2 regions of the Methylobacterium sp. 391_Methyba4 genome follow, and region 1 is predicted to be linked to the other one. Evidence: predicted binding sites of a transcription regulator. Region 1 holds the regulator's gene; the other holds the start of a gene.
What was found. Region 1 encodes HrcA, which represses chaperone genes, less so after heat shock. Its sites were predicted from a motif close to GTTAGCACTCNCNNNNNGNGAGTGCTAAC; they were not measured.
Positions count from the first base shown of each region.

Region 1 (5,793 bases):
GGCCCCGGTGGAGCTGCCGGCGCGGGCGCCGGTCCGGCCGGTGGCGGCGGCGCTGGCGGCGGCGCTGGCGGCGGGATGCGGGGCGGTGCCGGCGGCGCGGACGGCGGCGCGATGCGCGGGCCTGGCGGTGCCGAAGGCGGTCCGCGCGGCGCCGAGCCGGGTGGACCGGCGGGTCGCGGTGCCGAGGGACCGGGCCGCCCGGGTGGCGCCGCCGAGCGCGACGGATCGTCCGGTCGGGCCGGCCCGGCCGCGAAGCCCGATGCCGGTGACCGGGGCGAGCGCGGTGCCCGTGAACCCGGTGCCGGCGGCGAGCGCGGCAATCGCGACGCAGCCGGCTCCGATCGGGGCGGCCGCGGTCCGGCTGGCGAGCGGGGCGGACGTGCCGGCGCCCGCGAGGGCGGCGCCGTTCGCGGTGCGGTCGGCCGCCTCGATACCCGGCAGCGGACCGAGTTCCGCAGCTCGATCACCCGCCTGGGCGTGTCGCCGCTCCGGGACGTGGCCTTCGGTCTCGCGGTCGGCACCGCGATCCCGCGGTCGGTGACCCTGCACCGGCTGCCGCCGGCGATCATCTCGATCGTGCCGGAATACGAGGGCTACGAGTTCATCCTCGTGCGCGACGACATCGTGATCATCGACCCCGACACCTACGAGATCGTGGACGTGATCCCGGCGTAACGCCTGGCCGCGCGTCGGTCGAAACGGCTCTTCCGGCCGCCGACACACCGGCGCAAGCGAAGCACACGATCATCACCGTCGATCCGGTCCGCGCCCGACAAGGCGCGGACCGGCTTTGCGCGGGAAATGGTGTCGCGCCTGATCGACGTCCTGATCCATGCCATCCACGATCTGATAAAAAGAACACAGACGCCACAGGTCGCGGTTTAGGTTTGAATTAGGCCTCGTCAGGCGCGACTCCTGAAGATCGGGGTGTGCATGTCGATTGAAATCGGTGGCTTTTCTGGAGCGGCACGCCGTGGACGCGTCGGGATATCGGGTCGCGCGACACTCCTGATTCTCGCGATCGTATCGGCGGCCCTCGTCGCCTGTTCGTCCTATCTGTACCTGTCCCAGTCCAGCACCCTGCAGGGCGACGTCGACGCCAGCATGTCGAGCCTGAGCGGATCTGCCGCCCGTAGTGTCGGCAACTGGCTGCGCGGCAAGCTCGATCTGACGCAGATGATGGCTCAGCAGATCACCGCTGGCGGCCGTGAGTCGGACACGGATCGTGTGCTCGACGCGCCCATCATCCGCGACTCGTTTTACGTCAGCTTCTTCGGGCGTCCGGACGGGTTCTACACCAAGATGCCCAAGGCCGAGATTCCGCCGGGTTACGATCCGCGTCAGCGTCCGTGGTACAAGGAGGCCGCCGCGACGGACGGCCCGATCCTGACCGAGCCGTACATCTCCGCCAGTCGCGGCACCTTCATCATCACGGCGGCGGCGCCGGTGAAGGATGCGGCGCACGGTCTCGGCGGCGTGGTCGGAAGCGATTTCGACGTCTCGGCTCTTGCCCGGATGATTACCGAGGTCGCGCCGGGTGACGGCGGTTATGCCTATCTGGTGTCGGGCGCTGGCACGATCCTGATCCACCCGCGGGCCGCGTTCATCGGCAAGCCCCTGTCGGAGCTGATCGACGGTCCGGTTCCCGGCATCGCCGCCGGTCGGGCGGCGGACACGCGCGAGGCGGGACGGTCCGTCCGCACGGTCTTCGCACGCGTCCCAAACCTGCCGCCGGCGCTCGACTGGTACATCGCGCTTTCGGTCGACCACGCCACTGCGTTCGCACCCATCACGCACCTCGCGCAGAACTTGGCCATCGCAACCGCGATCACGCTGCTTCTGCTGGCCGTCACTGTCAGCCGGATGATGGCCGCGACTGTCGCACATCCCCTAGACCGACTTGTCGAAGTCCTACAGCGCATGAGCCTCGGCGACCTCGATACCGTGATCGCCGAGGCCAGGCGCCGGGACGAGATCGGGATGGTCGGGCGGGCGGTCGAGGGTATCAAGGCCGTTGTGGCGCAGAAGGCACGTGAGCAGGAAGAGGCTCGGCGCTCGGCCGAGGCGGCGGCGGCAGCGGAGCGCAAGCGGGCCATGACGGCGCTCGCCGATGGTTTCGAAGAGGCCGTGGGCACGATCGTCGGTTCGGTGTCGTCCGCGGCGTCCGAGCTTCACGCCACCGCCCAAGCCCTGACAAACACCGCCACGCAGGCCGCGGCACGATCCAGCAGCGTCGCTGCGGCCGCCGACCAAGCCTCGACCAGCGTCCGCACCGTCGCGGTTGCGGCCGAAGAACTCGGCGCGAGCGTGCGCGAGATCGCCGGGCAGGTCGCAGGCTCGTCACGCCTCGCCCGGACGGCCGTGGACGAGGCCGACGAGACGGGACACCGCGTGCAGGCGCTGTCGGAGGCGGTATCCCGGATCAGCGACGCCGCCGGGCTGATCGCCTCGATCGCCGCGCAGACCAACCTGCTGGCCCTCAACGCCACCATCGAGGCCGCGCGGGCCGGCGAGGCCGGGCTCGGCTTCGCCGTGGTGGCGGCCGAAGTGAAGGATCTGGCTGCGCAGACCGCCCGCGCCACCGAGGAGATCAACGATCATATCGCGCGCGTCCAGGGCTCCACCGGCGAAGCCACCCGGGCACTCGACGGTATCGTCACGCGGATCCGGGACATCAACGCGGTCGCCGCGGCCGTCGCCGCCTCGGTCGAGGAGCAGGGGGCGGCCACGCAGGAGATCGTCCGCAACGTGACCCAGGCGTCAGACGGGACCGCGGACGTGACCGTGAATATCGCCGGGGTGGCCGGAGCCGCCGCGCAAACGGGCGAGGCCGCGCGACAGGTCCTGGGCTCCGCATCGGATCTGTCGCAGCACTCCGCGCGCCTCGGTGTCGAGGTCGCACGATTCCTGGATTCGGTTCGGGCGGCCTGAGGGCCGACAGAACCTACCGGCCGCCGTCCAGAAGCTTCGACACCACCCGCGCCGTATAATCCACCATCGGCACGATGCGCGCGTAGTTGAGGCGGGTCGGACCGATGACCCCGACCACGCCGACGATCTTCTGCGATCCGTCGCGGAACGGCGCCGCGATCAGCGATGACCCCGAGAGGGAGAACAGCTTGTTCTCGGAGCCGATGAAGATACGCACGCCCTCGCCGCCCTCGGCACGGGCCAGCAGGTCGATGACGTCCTTCTGGGTCTCCAGGTCGTTGAACAGCAGGCGGATCCGCTCCAGATCCTCGACCGCGCGCAGGTCGTCGAGCAGGTTGGCCTGGCCGCGAACGATCAATTGGCGCGCTTCCGTCGGCCCCACCGGCGTTGCGAGCCCCGCATCGACGAGGCGTTCGGTGATCGCGTCGAGCTCGCGCTTCATGGCCTTGCGGCCGGCCTCGATCTCGGCGCGCAGCGACCCCAGGGTGCGGCCCTGCAGGCGCGCGTTGAGGAAGTTCGTGGCCTCCTGAAGCGCACCCGCCGGAAGTCCGGGCGGCAGATCGACGATGCGGTTCTCGACGGAGCCGTCATCCGAGACGAGGATGACGAGGGCGCGGGCCGGATCGAGCCGTACGAACTCGATGTGCTTCAGATTGACGTTGGCCTTCGTGGTCAGCACTACGCCGGCCCCCCGCGAGACGCCCGACAGCATGGTCGAGGCCTCGGCCAAGGCGGAATCGAACGTGTGGCCCGAGGCTGCGGCCCGCATCTGTGCCTCGATGCGCGCCTGCTCGTCCTGGCTGACGTCGCCGAGTTCCAGCATCGCGTCGACGAAGAACCGCAGCCCGAGTTCGGTCGGGAGGCGTCCGGCCGAGGTATGCGGCGCGAAGATCAGGCCGGAATGCTCCAGATCCGCCATCACGTTCCGGATCGAGGCCGGCGACAGCGCCATCGGGAGGATCCGAGCGAGATTCCGGGAGCCTACCGGCTCGCCGGTCGTGAGATAGCTCTCGACGATCTGCCGGAAGATCTCGCGGGCGCGCTCATTGAGGGCGGCGAGGGCCTGCATGGATTGGCCGTTGGCAAAGTTGGGACTGGGGTGTGTCACGCGGTCATCCTGTGGTCCGATCATGCGCAACCGACCCGCGCGGATCAATCCGTATGGCGATGCTTGCCCGTGATGTCGCGGCGGCCTAAGAGCCCGGCCCTCGACACTCTCGACAGAAGGGGCCCGCGATGCGGCCTTCCAAGCGTGCCGCCGACGAGTTGCGGCCCGTGAGCCTGGAGCGCGCGGTTTCGCGCTACGCAGAAGGCTCGTGCCTCGTCAGCTTCGGAAATACCCGGGTGCTCTGCACCGCGTCGCTCGAAGAGCGTTCGCCCCCGTGGCTGCGCGGATCGGGCAAGGGCTGGGTCACGGCGGAGTACGCCATGCTCCCGCGTGCGACGCACGAACGCACCCGCCGCGAGGTTGGTTCCGGGAAGCCGTCGGGTCGAACGCAGGAAATCCAGCGGCTGATCGGCCGGTCCCTCCGGGCCGTCACGAACCTGCCGGCCATGGGCGAGCGTCAGGTGACGATCGATTGCGACGTCATCCAGGCCGATGGCGGCACCCGGACGGCCGCCATCACCGGCGCCTGGGTGGCGCTGCACGATTGCTTCGCATGGATGCGGACGCGCTCGATCATCTCGGTCGATCCCCTGCGCGACCATGTCGCTGCCGTCTCGTGCGGCCTGTACAAGGGCATGCCGGTCCTCGATCTCGATTACGCCGAGGATTCCGCGGCCGAGACCGACGCCAATTTCGTGCTGACCGGGCGCGGCGGCATCGTGGAGGTGCAGGGCACCGCCGAGATGGAGCCGTTCACCCAGGAGCAGCTTCTCGAACTTCTCGGCCTCGCCCGCGCCGGCACCGAGCGGCTGGTCGCCCTGCAGAAGGAGGCCATCGCGTGAGCCGCCGCCTGACCGGGAAGGTGGTCATCGCCACGCACAATGCCGGCAAGCTCACCGAGATGCGCGAGCTGCTCGCGCCGTTCGGGGTCGAGGCGGTGTCGGCCGGCGAACTCGGGCTGCCCGAGCCCGAGGAAACCGGCACGATGTTCGCCGAGAATGCCGCCATCAAGGCGAAGGCGGCGGCCGACGCCACCGGACTGCCCGCCTTCGCGGACGATTCCGGCCTGTGCGTCGACGCCCTCGACGGAGCACCGGGCATCTTCTCGGCCCGCTGGGCCGGCCCGAACAAGGATTTCGCGGCCGCGATGGCGCGGATCTTCGCCGAGCTCGACGACCGTGGCGCGGCCGACCGCCGGGCCCATTTCGTTTCGGCCCTGGTCCTGGCTTGGCCGGACGGCCACACCGAGCTGTTCGAAGGGCGGGTGTTCGGCGACCTCGTGGCGGCGCGGGGGACCGCCGGCTTCGGTTACGACCCGATCTTCCGGCCGGACGGGCACGCGCGCACCTTCGGCGAGATGAGCGCCGAGGAGAAGCACGGCGTCGACTGGCAGAAGGCTCAGGGGCTCTCGCACCGGGCCCGGGCCTTCGTGGCGTTGAGCCGGGCCTGTCTGGCCTCCGGTTCCTGATTGCCAAACGGCGCGGCCGCGCTCACATCCCGGTCATCATGGTATCGACCGGCCCGGACCATCCGACCCGCGACGTGGGTTTCGGAATCTACCTGCACTGGCCCTTCTGCGCGGCGAAGTGCCCGTATTGCGACTTCAACAGCCACGTCCGCCACGCGGGCGTGGACGAGCCTCGCTTCCTCGCGGCATTCCGAGCCGAGATCGCCCACACGGCCGCCCGCACGCCGGGGCGGACCGTCACCAGCATCTTCCTCGGCGGCGGGACACCCTCGCTGATGCAGCCCGC
Region 1 covers NZ_CP121475.1:3,466,118-3,471,910, reverse strand. Annotated here, with positions in the region: gene P9K36_RS31040 (hypothetical protein) at 1-549, opposite strand, end outside; gene P9K36_RS31035 (DUF1236 domain-containing protein) at 538-675, shown strand; gene P9K36_RS16265 (methyl-accepting chemotaxis protein) at 934-2,931, shown strand; gene hrcA (heat-inducible transcriptional repressor HrcA) at 2,945-4,000, opposite strand; gene rph (ribonuclease PH) at 4,168-4,881, shown strand; gene rdgB (RdgB/HAM1 family non-canonical purine NTP pyrophosphatase) at 4,878-5,507, shown strand; gene hemW (radical SAM family heme chaperone HemW) at 5,546-5,793, shown strand, end outside.

Region 2 (5,793 bases), 2.6 Mb from region 1:
GCAGGAGGGCCGGGACTGGGTCTGGATCGCCGGCAACCACGATGCGGCCGTGAACGAAGGCGTCGGCGGGCGCTACGCCGACGCGCTGACCCTCGGCGGCCTCGTCCTGCGCCACGAGCCGAGCCCGGAGCCCGTTCCCGGCGAGATCGCCGGCCATCTCCATCCCTGCGGGAAGGTGGCGATGCGGGGGCGGGCCGTCCGCCGCCGCTGCTTCGTCACGGATGGCACGCGGCTGGTAATGCCGGCCTTCGGCGCCTATGCGGGCGGGCTGAACGTGCGCGACAAGGCCATCGAGGGCTTGTTCCCGAAGGGATTCACCGCCCACCTCCTCGGCGACGGTCGGGTCTTCGCCATCGGCCGGGCGCAGCTCGCCCGGGACTGAGCGCGCCCGTCATCCCGCGCAAATTCGCGCGGCGCGTCGTTTCGATGCGCCGCGCCGACGGGATCGCCTCGCTCCGTTCGCCAGGACGGCGCCGCGGCGAGGCGCCCGGTCTGATCCGGCCTCAGGCCGTCTTCATGAACCGGGTCACGCTGTCCGACAGGCTTGCCGAGTGGCCCGCGAGGCTCTCGGCGACATCCTGGACGGCCCGGGCGAGCTGACCGGTAGCATTGGCGGCCTCGGAAACACCGCCGATATTGCCCGCCATCTCGTGGGTGGAGACCGCCTGCTCCTCGACGGCGCTCGCCATCGCCAGGGTCAGCTTGGACAACTCGCCCACCGCCGCGGTAATCATCTCGATCGCTCCCACCGCCTCGCCGGTGGCGCTCTGGATCGCCGAGACCTGCTGTGTGATCTCGCCAGTCGCCTTGGCGGTCTGCTCTGCGAGCGCCTTGACCTCGGAGGCCACCACCGCGAAGCCGCGGCCGGCGGCCCCCGCCCGCGCCGCCTCGATGGTCGCATTCAGCGCCAGGAGATTGGTCTGGTCGGCGATCGACTTGATCATGCTGACCACCGCGTCGACCTTGCGGGCATTCTCGGCGAGCTGGCGCATGGTCGCGTCCGTGGTCCCGGCCTGCGCGGCGATCTGCTGCGCGCGCTCCGAGACGCGCCCGACCTGACCGGAAATCTCCTGGATCGCGCCGTTCATCTGCTCGGAGTTCGCCGCGACCGACGAGGCCTTGTGCCGTGCGGATTCGGCGGACTGCATCAGCCCTTCGGCCGAGTTCTGCATCTCCTGGATGGCCGAGCCCACCGCCTCGACCACCCGCTTGACATCGGTCTCCATGTTCACCTGCGCGGTGACCACGGCCCAGGTCAGCATCGGCCCGAGATACTGACCCTTCTCGTCGTTCACGGCCGTGACGCGCAGGTTCAGGGTCTCGGGTCCGACCTTGATCTTGGTGGAGTGCGGCAGCCGGCTCGCATCCGCCAGCATGGTGCGCTGGTGGCTCGGATTCTTGTGGAAGATGTCGAACGACCGGCCGAGCATCTCGTCGACTTTCACCGGCAGATGCTGGTCGATCGTCCCGAGGGTCCGGCGCGAGGTGGCGTTCATATAGTCGATCTTGAAATCGTTCTTGAGGTCGGCCGTCATGACGGCCACCGGAACGTTGTCGATCATGGTCAGGAGCCGGTTGATCTCCTTCTTCTTGGCGGAGATGTCCGAGGCGAACTTGACCACCTTCACGGGCCGGCCACGGGCGTCGAGGACGGGATTGTATGTCGCCTCCAGCCAGACCGAGTTGCCGTCCTTGTCCAGGCGGAGGAACTCGCCGGTGACGTACTGGCCGACCTTCAGCTTGTCCCAGAATTCCGTATACTCCGCGGTCTCGGCATAAGCCCTATCCACGAAGAGACGGTGGTGCCGGTTCTGAATATCCGGCAGATCATACTTCATCAGCTTCAAGAAATTCTTGTTCGCATGGACGACGTTTCCGTCCATCGAAAACTCGATGATCGCGAGCGAACGATCCAGGGCATCGATCTTGGCCTGGGCTTCGTTGAAAGTCGTACGGTTGAACATTTCGACACTCGCATTCCTCGCCCGCGGGTATCGCATCGCAGCGTTAATGAACTCTTTCTTGCTGCGTTATGCTGGTCTCCGTTTGGCGGCAGGCAATCGAAGACTTTTGATCGCGATGACGGAGTGCCTTCGAGGTCGGGGTAGATGGTTTCCGCGCCACTAACACTTGGCGAGACGCTTTTTGTGCTGTTAAAACGGTCTGAATATCAGAACCAACCGCGCATTCGAAAGTATACTATAGGCGCTATGGCGCTGAAAAGGATCAGGCCGAGCGCGTAGGGATAGCCGAGAGTCCAGTCCAGCTCCGGCATGTGCTTGAAGTTCATGCCGTAGATCGACGCGATCAAGGTTGGCGGGACGCCGACCACCGAGACGACGGTGAGCACCCGGAAGACGTTGTTCTGCTCGATGGTGATGAGGCCGAGGGCCGCGTCGAGCAGGAACTGCACGTTCTCAGCGAGGCGCGTCTCGAACTCGTCGAGGGATTCGATGTCCCGCTTGATCGTCTCGAAGCGCGCGTCCTCCGGCAGGCCGATGCCGTCGCAGGCTGCGGCGACGAACGGCACGATCCGTTCGAGCCCGAGCAGACTGGCGCGGATCTTCCCCAGGACCTTTCCGCGGTTGCTGATGCCCCGCAGAATCCGGCGCAGGGCGAGGTCGCGGCGCCGGGGCGGCGGGCTCTCCAGGCGCCGCCGCTCGGCACCGCGGACGTCGAAGTCGAAGATCCGGGTCGAGAGCGTGTCGAGTTCCGATCCCATGTCCTCCAGGGCGTCCGCGAGGCTGTCGACCAGCTCCTCCAGGACGACGAGGAAGATCTCGCTCGGGGTCGTGCTGCCATCGCCCTCCGCGATGCGCTTCGCGGAGGAGTCGAAGGCGCGCAGGTCGTGAAAGCGGATCGTGACGAAGTGGTCCTTGGTCAGCAGGAAGCCCAGCGGCTTCACCTGCGACGCGCTCTGCTCGAAGGTGATCATCGGCGTCGAGAGCGACAGGCCGCCCTTCACCCGGCGCAGGCGACTCGACGTCTCGACCTCCGACAGCGCCGCCCGGGACGGCACGCGCAGACCGGTCGCCGCCTCGACCGCTTTGGCTTCCTCCGGGCTCGGGTCGTTCAGGTCGAGCCATACCGTATGGCGCGCGATCGGGCTGCCGGGTTGCAACGCCACCGGGCCTTCGGGTCCGTGCAGGCTCAACATGACGGCGCATTATCCATGGGGCGAGAAGGAAGGCCGCCGGCGCGTCATCGCACCGTCGCGCGGGGGTGCGACAGCCTTGACTCGGAACCGCAGCGAGCCTATCTCGCCGCCGTCTTTGGCACTCGCCGAGACAGAGTGCTAACAGTCGAGTTCGCGAGCGGTCCCGCCGGCCGCATCAACGCCAACTCCAGACCTGAAGCAAGAGGGCAGCTCATGAAGTTCCGTCCGCTGCACGACCGCGTGGTCGTCCGTCGCATCGAGAGCGAGGAGAAGACCAAGGGCGGCATCATCATCCCGGACACCGCCAAGGAGAAGCCGCAGGAAGGCGAGATCGTCGCCGTCGGTCCCGGCGCCCGCGACGAGCAGGGCCGCGTCAACCCGCTCGACGTCAAGGCCGGCGACCGCGTCCTGTTCGGCAAGTGGTCCGGCACCGAGGTCAAGATCGACGGTCAGGACCTCCTGATCATGAAGGAATCCGACATCATGGGCGTCGTCGCCGTCTGATCGGATCACCTCTCACCGCCCTTTGAGACTTTCCATAGTCTTGGGGCGCAACCCAACCAGATAAGAGGCACACAATGGCAGCGAAAGACGTTCGTTTCTCCGCCGACGCCCGCGACAAGATGCTGCGCGGCGTCGACATCCTCGCAGACGCGGTGAAGGTGACGCTCGGCCCGAAGGGCCGCAACGTCGTGATCGAGAAGAGCTTCGGCGCCCCGCGCATCACCAAGGACGGCGTCACCGTCGCCAAGGAGATCGAGCTCGCCGACCGCTTCGAGAACATGGGCGCCCAGATGGTGCGCGAAGTGGCCTCGAAGACCAACGACATCGCGGGTGACGGCACCACCACCGCGACCGTGCTGGCCCAGGCCATCGTCCGCGAGGGCGCCAAGTACGTCGCCGCCGGCATCAACCCGATGGACCTGAAGCGCGGCATCGACCTCGCCACCCAGGCTGCGGTGAAGGACATCATCGCCCGCGCCAAGAAGGTCTCGACCTCCGACGAGGTCGCCCAGGTCGGCACGATCTCCGCCAACGGCGACAAGGAGATCGGCGAGATGATCGCCCACGCCATGCAGAAGGTGGGCAACGAGGGCGTCATCACGGTCGAGGAGGCCAAGACCGCCGAGACCGAGCTCGACGTCGTCGAAGGCATGCAGTTCGACCGCGGCTACCTGTCCCCGTACTTCATCACGAATGCGGAGAAGATGGTCGCCGAGCTCGAGGATCCCTACATCCTCATCCACGAGAAGAAGCTCTCCTCGCTCCAGGCGATGCTGCCGGTGCTCGAGGCCGTGGTCCAGACCGGCAAGCCGCTCCTGATCATCGCCGAGGACATCGAGGGTGAGGCGCTCGCCACGCTCGTCGTCAACAAGCTCCGCGGCGGCCTGAAGGTCGCGGCCGTGAAGGCGCCGGGCTTCGGTGACCGCCGCAAGGCGATGCTCGAGGACATCGCGATCCTGACCAAGGGCCAGATGATCGCCGAGGACCTCGGCATCAAGCTCGAGAACGTGACGCTCCCGATGCTCGGCCGCGCCAAGCGCGTGCGGATCGAGAAGGAGAACACCACGATCATCGACGGCGTCGGCGAGAAGGCCGACATCGAGGGCCGGATCAGCCAGATCAAGGCGCAGATCGAGGAGACCACCTCGGACTACGACCGCGAGAAGCTCCAAGAGCGTCTGGCCAAGCTCGCGGGCGGCGTCGCGGTGATCCGCGTCGGCGGCGCGACCGAGGTCGAGGTCAAGGAGAAGAAGGACCGCGTCGACGACGCCCTCAACGCCACCCGCGCGGCGGTCGAGGAAGGCATCGTCCCCGGCGGCGGCACCGCGCTCCTGCGCGCCAAGAAGGCGGTCGCTGCCCTGAAGTCCGACATTCCGGACGTCCAGGCCGGCATCAAGATCGTCCTCAAGGCTCTCGAGGCCCCGATCCGCCAGATCGCCCAGAACGCGGGCGTCGAGGGCTCGATCGTGGTCGGCAAGATCACCGACAAGGCGGACTCCGAGACCTACGGCTTCAACGCCCAGACCGAAGAGTACGTCGACATGATCCAGGCCGGCATCGTCGACCCGGCCAAGGTGGTGCGCACCGCCCTGCAGGACGCGGCCTCGGTCGCCGGCCTGCTGGTGACCACCGAGGCGATGGTCGCCGACGCCCCGAAGAAGGACAGCCCTGCTCCGGCGATGCCGGGCGGCGGCATGGGCGGCATGGACTTCTAAGTCCACGCCACCGCGCATGACGGAGGAAGGGGGTCGCCGAGAGGCGGCCCCTTTTCTTTTGGCGCTGCCGTGGCTGCTCGGCGCGCGCGGCGGAGTCTGGTCGGGCTCAGCGGCCTTGACGCGACGCCGGGGCCTGAAGGCGGGCTCGCACAGTGGCGATCAAGGATTGCCGGACACGCTCGGTCGCCTGGAAAGGGATGTCGAAGTTCAGGCTGTGGTAGATCAGGTCGCGGATACCGTCGTGATCGGGGTCTCCGCCGCCGCCCTCGATGACGTCGAGGATCCAGGCATGGATCGCCGCGTGATCCGACGGATCGGGATCCGCGGCGAGGACCAGATGGCCGCCGTGCATCCAATCATCGCGCAGGGCTCCGGATTCTTCGGCGGCTGTTGGCATGACCTGACCTTGCGGCTCTG
Region 2 covers NZ_CP121475.1:843,902-849,694, reverse strand. Annotated here, with positions in the region: gene pdeM (ligase-associated DNA damage response endonuclease PdeM) at 1-382, shown strand, start outside; gene P9K36_RS04060 (PAS domain-containing methyl-accepting chemotaxis protein) at 504-1,964, opposite strand; gene P9K36_RS04055 (CorA family divalent cation transporter) at 2,171-3,157, opposite strand; gene groES (co-chaperone GroES) at 3,371-3,661, shown strand; gene groL (chaperonin GroEL) at 3,736-5,376, shown strand; gene P9K36_RS04040 (hypothetical protein) at 5,483-5,793, opposite strand, start outside.
Region 2: groES (co-chaperone GroES) is a predicted target of HrcA. The motif match lies at 3,272-3,300, and genes of this name have one in related genera.